Regions from separate parts of the Sphingomonas sp. GM_Shp_2 genome, predicted to be linked through region 2. Evidence: riboswitches for the same ligand, from Rfam matches in the RefSeq annotation. Region 2 holds a riboswitch; the other holds the start of a gene.
What was found. Region 2 has a riboswitch for cobalamin ahead of OXR08_RS09600 (TonB-dependent receptor). Riboswitches for the same ligand answer to the same signal wherever they lie in the genome.

Region 1 (4,467 bases), on a different contig from region 2:
ACATGGCGAAGGCCGCCACGCAGCTGAAGCCGGGGTGTCGCATCCCAGCGCAGCCAGACATTGGCCATCGTCTCGGCAATGCCCGGCGGTGTCCTGCCGTCGAAGCGGATGCCGTCCGACAGGAAATCGTCGAACCGCGCATCCAGCATCGACCCGTTCGCATCGATCCCCAGCCCATGTGGCAGCGCAAAGGCCACCGCCCCCTCGATCCCCCTGGCCGAACGCTGCCCGACCTGCTCGATCGGACTGGACACCGTACGCTGCGCCAGCAGCCCCTTCTTCACGATGCGATACGCGGCCAGCGTCGCCGTGCCGCGCCCTTGCGCAAACACCGCCTTCACCCCGGCCTCGACCTGATCCCCGCGCGCATTGCCGAACGCCACCTGCCCCGTGCCGACCGTCGTCAACGTCCCCAACGGATCGACCCCCGTCGCAAATTGCGCATAGAGCGACACTGTGGACACCGGTTGCCACACCGTACCCACACGCCACGTCGTGTTGCGAAACGTCCGGTCGAACACGAAGGTGTCGGCACGGTCGCCGCCCGGATAGGCGATCGCCCAGCGCCGCACGCGATCCTCTTCATGGCGCAGGCCGCCAATGATCGACACGCCGCCCCCCAGCGTCACCCGGTCCTCCGCAAAGACGGCGAATGCCTCCGTTCTTGTGCGGTAGCGGGGTGCGATCCCCTGCGTGTCGAGGAACAGGCCGGGGTTGAAGGCGAAGGGATCGATCGTGTCGCCCTGTGGGTCCGACCCGAAGTTGTTCGCATGCGTGAACTTTACCAGATTGGCGTCGACCCCGATCACCAGGGCATTGCCGATCGCATCCGAGATCGGGGTCTTCAGCGTCATGCTGGCCTGATCGCCCCATTGCGTCTGATCGTGGCGGATGCCGAAATTGTCGCCGCGGCGGATCGTACCCGCGACCCAGCGATAGCTTTCCAGATTGCGCCAGAACCGGTCGCTGGTCAGCCGATAGGCGATGTTGGAGAAGTGCAGCGTCTCGCTTGGCATCCAGTCGACCTGCAGCGTCGCGCGATCGTCGCGAAAGTGCATCCGGGCGTCGGCGACATTGTAGTTGGTCGTGCGGTTGCGCGCATCCAGCCGACCGTCGATCAGCGGCGTGCCGAAATAGGCCATGGGACGCTGATCACCGTGATCGCCGCGCAGCGTGATCGCCAGCGTCGATGCAGGCGTCCAGCGCAGCGTGCCGGACAGCGCGAGGCTGCGCGAGCGGCCGCGATCGACATAGCCGTCCGAGCGCCACCAGCTGCCATCGACGCGGTAGGCGAGCGCTTCGTCGATCGGCCCGCCGATCCCGCCCGCGGCGCGAACGCTGTTTTGCGCACCATAGCCGACCTCGCCCTCGAACCCGGTTCTTGTCGCATCGGGCTGGCGCATGACGACGTTCACCGCGCCGCCCAGCGCCCCCTGTCCGTACAGCACGGACGCCGGACCGCTCAGCACATCGATCCGCTCGACCATCCACGGATCGGTGGGAAAGGTGATCGTGCCCGCAGCCGGGAACAGCCGGACGCCGTCGATCAGTTGCAGCACCGATCCCTGGCCCGAAAAGCCGCGCGCAGCGAGCGCGGTGCCGCCATTGCCCGGATCGGCAACGCTGGTGATGCCGGGTGCGCGCGTCTGCGCCTCGACGATCGACCGGTCACCGCGGGCACGGACCGTATCGCCATCGATGCTGGCGATGCTGGCCGGTGTTTCCAGCGGCGTCAGGTTCAGCCTGCTGGCGGTTGCGTTGGGCGTGGCGAGACCGGTCCTGTCCTCGTGCCCGATCACGAGAATAGCAGTTGTATCGACCTGTTCGGGTTCGGCGACCTGTGCCGTAGCAGGTGCTGCGACGATGACGAGCAGCGCCCCTGAGCGTGCGCGCGAAGTGATGAGTGACATGGCCCGTATCTTTCCGGCGTCTGACGCACACCGGCGGGGGCCTTCCGCACGCGCGGCAACGACCATGCCCACCGGACGCCTCCGGCAGCGAACACACCCGTCCATGCGGCCCCTGCCGCACTGTTGGCGTCGCTCGTCGGATAGACACCGTGCCTCGGCCATCCCCTGGACCAGGCAAGAGCGACCAGACGCCGGCAGGTCTCCTGGCTCACGGGTCGTCGCTTGAGACGCAGCCTTCCCAGGTCACCCCAGTGGCTTCGCCGGACGTGAAGGCCCGGCGCATGCGCCTCTCGCTCGCCGCTTACAGTTGCAGGGACAGCCCCGGATTTCGGCGACCGCTCGCCTTCACCGGATTCCCTTTTAATCCCCCTTCCGGGGGAACCGACGCGATCATGACGGAGCCGAAACCCCGTCCCGGCCGGTGATATGGCGGCAGGCAGCGGATCACAAGATCGCACTGCGCAGATTTCAGTCGATAGCCCAACCGCTTACGCAGGCGAGCCGAGAGGCGATGCGCGTACACTCCCCCGCTCAGGCGCAGGGCCGCCCCCCCTCCTTGTTGCCGGACAGCGTGTAGTTGCTGGTCCATGTGCCCGGCGCCGCGTTCGCGTCGCAGGCGTCGACGGAGCCGGTGCGCGGCGTGGCACCTTCGATCTTCACGCGGTAGGGGAAACGGGTGCCCTTTACCGGTTGACCGTTTTCCTGCCAGCCGAGCGTCTCATAGGCATAGGGCGTGGCGGTGACCGCAAGATAGAGCTTCGTGCCGGATGGCGGGGTCAACATCGTCGTGCCGCTCCCCTGCCCCTCGGCGATACCCAGCGGTGCGTAATGGGGCGTGCCGTTCGGCTCGACCGCGACGATCGAGAAGCGCCAGGCGGCGCGGTTGGCGGTGGTGGCGCCGGTCAGGGTCACCTTCACCTGCCGGCCATCGCCGGTGAGCGGGACGATATGGGTCCCCCATTGCAGCAAGGCGCGCTGCGACGGGGGATCGTAGAGCGTCGCGTCCCCGCCTGCGACCGGAACCAGCGGCGTAGTGAAATGCGCCAGCCAGCTGGTCGTGCGCGTCGGGCGCAACTGGTCGAGCATCGTCCGCTGGTTGAGGAAGTCCATCGCCACCAGCCGCGCACCGTACCAGCCCGCATCGTCGGCGAACGAGGCAAAGCCGTTCGGATAGACGCCCGCGTCCTGCGCCAGCCGGACAAAGGCGGGCAGATAATCCTCCTGCGTGGCGCCATTCGCATCGCGACGGTTGCGAAGCCAGGTGCCGAACACCAGCGCGCGGGTGGCATCCCGCTCGTACAGATAGGTCATGATCGGATGCGCGCCGTAGCGCGCGACCGAGAAGAGGAAGCCGTTTTCCAGCTGGTTCAGGTAATCGCCGCTGGCCGCGTTGAAGACGGGATTGACGGTAAAGGCGTTCCACTCCGCGCCGGTTTCCCAGATCATCCCGGCATCGCCCTTGTCGCGAAAACCACCAGTGTAGAACTGGATCATGTGGCCGAATTCATGGACCAGCACGTTCGAGCCCTTGGCGACGCCCCAGGCGGAAATCCCCATCGTCTCTGCGGCACTGGCCCCGCAGCCTTCCAGATCATCGCCGTCCCGGATCGGCCGGCCGGTGCCACACAGGAAGATATCGAGCTTCTGCCGATCGGTGCCATCGGCAAAGGGCATCGGCGCTTCCAGCACGTCGCGATTGATCAGCCACTGCTTCTCCAGCCACTCGCCGGTTTCGCGAACCACCTGCTCCATCGACCGGCCCTGCTGCGCGATCGTCCGGTAGAACTCGCCCGCGGTGTTCGTGCCGTACCAGATGGAAAAATGCTGGGTGGTATGAAGCGCCAGCTTTCCGCCCTGCACCAGTTCGGGTGAGGTCATGCCCGGGCGATAGTTGATGCGGTAGCTCGCCGGATCGGCCACCGACGCCCGCGCGGCGACCTCGCGGTCGATCAGCGTGCGATCGGCATCGGAGAAGGATTCCCCGCGGAACTGGCGCCGGCAGCCATCCTCCCATTCCAGCACGACGGTGCGGCGTGCCTCTCCATAATCTTCGCCATACGCCTGAACCAGGCGTGCCGGGAATGGCGCACCGCTGGCGGTGCCCGGTGCCGCCTCGGGACGTTCGGCCTCTGCCGTGGATCGTGGCGTCCACGTCCTTAACGCCGCCCGCCCCCAGGGATAGCGGGTCGACCGGCTCTGGCATCCCAGTGCCGCGGCTGATTGCGGCACGTTGGTGACCGGGGGTGCGGCGACGGTCGGCGTGGTGGGGGCAGCCGGTTCGGCATCCTCCTGACCGCAGGCGCCAAGCGACACGGACCATGTCGCTGCCAAAAGGATCACCGAACGCTTCACCCATACTCTCCCGCCTGAACCGCAAGGGTCCATCATAGAAGAGTGAGCTTCACACGGCACCATTATTGATTATGGCGGCGCGCCATCGCCTTCTTATGAAAGTTCATTGCAGCATTATCTTTGCATGACAGGTACTTATGCACGGTTCTCGGCAATCATGCTCTTGGTCGCGCCGGATGATGCCTGCATGTGCCTGGAGTGGGCA
Region 2 (4,467 bases):
CGGCACCGCCGCCGGCCACGCCGCCCGGTGCCCGCCATAGCCCGGCACCACCACCGCCGGACGCTCCCCCGGCATCAGCAGCGCCAGCAGCCGCATCGCCAGGTCCGTCCCCGGCACCGCCACCACCGCGCGCGCGCCGGGCACCCCGAACGCGCGCGCCGCCGCCGCCTCCAACGCCGCCACCGCCCCGCTCTCCGGCAGGCGCGCCAGCCCGGTCTCCCCCACCGGATAGGCCCGCGGCGCGATCCCCGTCGACAGGTCGATCCAGTCCTCGCCCCCGAACACGGCCCGAGCCTCCGCCACCCGGCCGCCATGCACGTAGAACGGTGCCAGATCCCCCGCGCCGATCATCGCCTCAATACGCCACCCGCACGCCCACAAACCCCGCCCGCCCCTGCTGACCGTAATCGAGCACCGTTTGGTAGCGTTCGTCGAACAGGTTCTCGATCCGGCCATAGACGGCCAGATTGCCCGTCACCGGCATCGATGCGCGCAGGTCGACCAGCGTGTACCCATCGAGCCGGCGAACATTGGCCGCATCGTTGAAGCTGTCGCCGATGCTCGTCACCGTCGCCCCCGTCTCCAATCCGAACGCCCAGCGGTAATCGGCATTCACCGTCACGCTGTGATCCGGCCGCTGCGCCAGCCGCCGCCCGAAACCGGCGGTGCCGGTCGAGCGATCCTCGGCATCCAGATAGGTGTAGGCCGCACTCAGCCGCAACGCCTCGACCGGCACCAGCGCCAGGGTGAACTCCAGCCCCTGTGACCGCGCCCGCGCGACATTGTCATAGGTACCGAACGGCCGCCCCGCACAGATGCCGGAAAGCGGCGCCGCGCACGATACGAAGGTGATCAGGTCGCGCGAGGTGCGGTGGAACCATGTCGCGCTCGCCTCGATCGCACCGTCCAGCGCGCGCTGCGTGATGCCCGCGTCCCAGCCCTTCGACCGTTCGGGATCGAGCAGCGCGTTGCCATATTCGCTCTGCAACTGGTACAGCGTCGGCGCCTTGAACCCTTCCGAATAGCTGCCCCGGAACAGCGTATTGCCGCCATTGGGCGACCAGACGCCGCTGGCCGATACCGTGGTCGTGCCGCCGAACACGTTATGGTCGTCATGGCGCACGCCGCCCGTCACGGTCAGCCCTGCGACGGGCGTCACCGCCAACTGGCCATAGACGCTGAACAGCCGCGCCCGTCCGCGCGTTTCCGGCCCGCCAAAGCTCGTGGTGGTGAACCGCGTCACCTCCCGCTCCGCGCCGAACGTGCCCTGCACCGCGTCGCTCAGGTCGAGCAGCCCCTGATATTCGATGCGCTCGTTGCGGCCATTGCCGCGAAACGTCTCGGTCGGCACCCCGTCCGGATCGATGTTGCGCCGCCGCGTCTGCGTATAGGCATAGCCCAGCCGGTTGCGCAGCCGCCCGTCGAACAGCGCCAGGTTTGCGCCGCCATAGCCGACGAACTGCTTCGACGTGCCATATTCGCGCGTATCGCCAAAGGTGAAGGCGGGTGCCGGAAAGCCGTCAATCTCCGTCCGGCCATCCGAATAGAAGCCGCGCAGGTCCAGCGACAGGTTGGTGGCAACGTCCACCGTCACGCTGCCATTGGCGCCGTAGTTGCGATATCCGTCGCGCTCGGTCCCGCCGGCAAAGGCGGACAGGCCGTCGCTGGTGAAATACCCGCCGCCAAGGCTCGCCGCGACCGGCCCCGCCTTGCCCGACACATTGGCGAACACCTGCCCCGTATCACGCCAGCCCCCTTCCGCGCGCGCGTTGACCGACAGCGCCTCGGTCGGCTGCCGCGTGATCAGGTTCACCACACCGCCGATCGCCTGGCTGCCCCACAGCACCGACTGCGCACCCCGCAGCACCTCGATCCGCGCGATATTCCCCACCAGAAGTCCGCCGAAGTTGAACCCGCCGCCGGGCGCCGACGGATCGTTCAGCTTGATGCCGTCGATCAGTGCCACCGTCTGGTCGGTTTCCGCACCGCGGATGCTGACCCCGGTCTGCGTGCCGATCCCGCCGTTGCGCGCGATGGTCACGCCGGGCGTCTGGCGCAGCAGGTCGGCCACCGCCACCGACTGGCGCCGCGTGATCTCTGCGGTGTCCAGCACGCTTATCGCCTGGCCTACCCGGTCGATCGGCTGCGCGGCGCGGTTGGCCGTCACCACGATGCGGTCGTCGGCGCCCTGCACCTGTTCCAGTCCGGCATTGGACTGCGCGCTCTGGCCCCAGGCCGGCAGCGCGGCGAGCAGCACCGGTGCCGCCAATAGATATCGAATCGTCACAGCTCTTGTTTCCCCCTTCGCGTTCGCAACCGGGGGCACGCGCACGGGCGGCGCCGAACAAGCCCCGCTGCACCCACGCCCCCAAAGACGTCGTCACGCGAGGATCATTCCTCGATCGCCCGGCACACCCCGTCCGCGCGAAGGACAGACCGCGACAGGCAGGTCTCCTGGCTCCCGGGTCAGCGCCGCGCCCGGCCTTCCCGGATCAACTCCAGTGGCATGGGGATGGGCGAGGCTCGCCGGTCACAGTTGCGGGGGCAGCTTCGGATCACGACGGCCCGGTCCGGGCGTCGCTTCCGAATTCCCTTTTCATCCCGTCTCCGGGAACCTGTCACGCTTGCGCCCTTAGGCGGGGGCGGGCACGGGGGCAAGATGGCGACGACGTTGTTCCTCGGGGGTGCCCGCTCGGGCAAGAGCCGGCTGGCCCAGACCGCGGCGGAGCGCTTCGCCGCGCCGCTGATCTACTGCGCGACGGGCCAGGCGTTCGACGACGAGATGGCGGAGCGCATCGCCCGGCACCGTGCCGATCGCGACGGGCGCTGGACGACGATCGACTGCCCGGTCGCGCTGCCCGCGGCGATCCGCGAGGCCGTGGGCGGTGCGATCCTGGTCGATTGCCTGACCCTGTGGCTGACCAATGTCATGCTCGGCGGTCACGACGTCGCTGCCGCCCGCGCCGACCTGCTCGCCGCGATCGGCGTGGCGCGCGCGCCGCTGTTCCTCGTCTCCAACGAGGTGGGGCTCGGCCTCGTCCCCGAAACCCCGCTCGGCCGCGCCTTTCGCGACGAGGCGGGCCGGCTCAACCAGGCGGTGGCCGCGGTGGTGGAGCGCACCTATTTCGTCGTCGCCGGTCTGGCGCTGCGCCTGCAGCCGTCCGATATTTGACGTGCGCGACCCCGCCCGCAAAAGAAGATCATGCCCACCGACAAACGCACCACCGGACGACCCACCCGCGAACAGGCGCAGCAGATCAACGACCTGGTCCTCACCGGCGCGCGCGAGGCCTTTTGCTGCCGGGGCATCGACGGCACCTCGATGGAGGAGATCGCCGCTGCCGTCGGCGTCAGCAAGCACACCATCTATCGCCGCTATCCCGGCAAGATGGCGCTGCTCGACGCGGTGGTGACGCGCGACCTTGAGCGACTGGCCGAGGCGTTCGTCGAGGGCGACGGCGCGGAAAACCCCCTCGCCGCGCTGAAGCGCGCCTCACGCCATTTCTTCGGCTTCTGCCTGTCGCCCGACAATGTCCGCTTCATGGCCTTTCTCACCTCGGAGGCCGCCTATTCGGAGGAGCTGCGCACCCGCTTCGCCGCGTGGAACCGGATCATGTCCGCGCCCATGCTCGACCGCATCCGCCACGCGCAAGCCGCCGGCCTGCTCCGCCAGGCCGATCCGACCTGCCTCTACCATCTGCTCGGCGACCTGCTCGACGGGCCGACCCGGCGCCTGCAATTCGGCCTGCCCGATCCCTTTTGCGGCCTTTCGCCGGATGCATTTTTCGAGGAACGCTGGCGCGTCTTCCTGCGCGACGCCGCGATCTGAAGGAACGCCGGCCCACGCCGCCGCGTTCGCGCCCGCATGGCCGACGACTTCCTGATCTTCCGTCCCGACGATGTCGACCTCGCACGCTCGCCGCTGCGTCGCGGGATCGCCGAGCCGACCTATGTGCTGGGCGCATTCAATCCCGGCATGGCGCGATTGCCGAACGGCAACCTGCTGCTAATGGTCCGCATCGCAGAGGCATTGGCGCAGCCGGTGGTGGACGGCCATGTCCGCGCCATCCGCTGGACGACCGGCGGCTATGTGCTCGACCGCTACCCCCTTGCCGGCGTCGACATGACCGACCCGCGCCAGTTCGCGCTGAAGGGCCATGCCCACCGCATGCTGGCGCTCACCTCGCTGTCCTGGCTGCTGCCGGTCGAACTCACCCCCGATGGCGAGCGCATCGTCGCGGTCCATTACGACAAGGCGATCGAGCCCGCCGCCCCCTATCAGGATTACGGGGTCGAGGATGCCCGGATCAGCCGCATCGCCGACCGCTGGTACATGACCACCTGTTCGGTCTCTGCCGAGCGTCACTGCACCACCCTCCACATCTCCGACAACGGCATAGACTACCGGCTGGAGGGGATCGTCCTCGATCATCAGAACAAGGACATGATCCTGTTCGAAGGGCTGGT

Region 1: linked by a shared signal. The riboswitch ahead of OXR08_RS02590 (TonB-dependent receptor) and the one ahead of OXR08_RS09600 (TonB-dependent receptor) in region 2 are both predicted to bind cobalamin.

What each region holds. Positions count from the first base shown of each region.
Region 1 covers NZ_JALNUQ010000004.1:109,391-113,857, forward strand. Annotated here, with positions in the region: gene OXR08_RS02590 (TonB-dependent receptor) at 1-1,910, opposite strand, end outside; cobalamin riboswitch at 2,086-2,311, opposite strand; gene OXR08_RS02595 (DUF6055 domain-containing protein) at 2,442-4,262, opposite strand.
Region 2 covers NZ_JALNUQ010000022.1:12,391-16,857, reverse strand. Annotated here, with positions in the region: gene OXR08_RS09605 (aminotransferase class I/II-fold pyridoxal phosphate-dependent enzyme) at 1-351, opposite strand, end outside; gene OXR08_RS09600 (TonB-dependent receptor) at 356-2,287, opposite strand; cobalamin riboswitch at 2,427-2,634, opposite strand; gene cobU (bifunctional adenosylcobinamide kinase/adenosylcobinamide-phosphate guanylyltransferase) at 2,660-3,172, shown strand; gene OXR08_RS09590 (TetR/AcrR family transcriptional regulator) at 3,203-3,829, shown strand; gene OXR08_RS09585 (glycosidase) at 3,866-4,467, shown strand, end outside.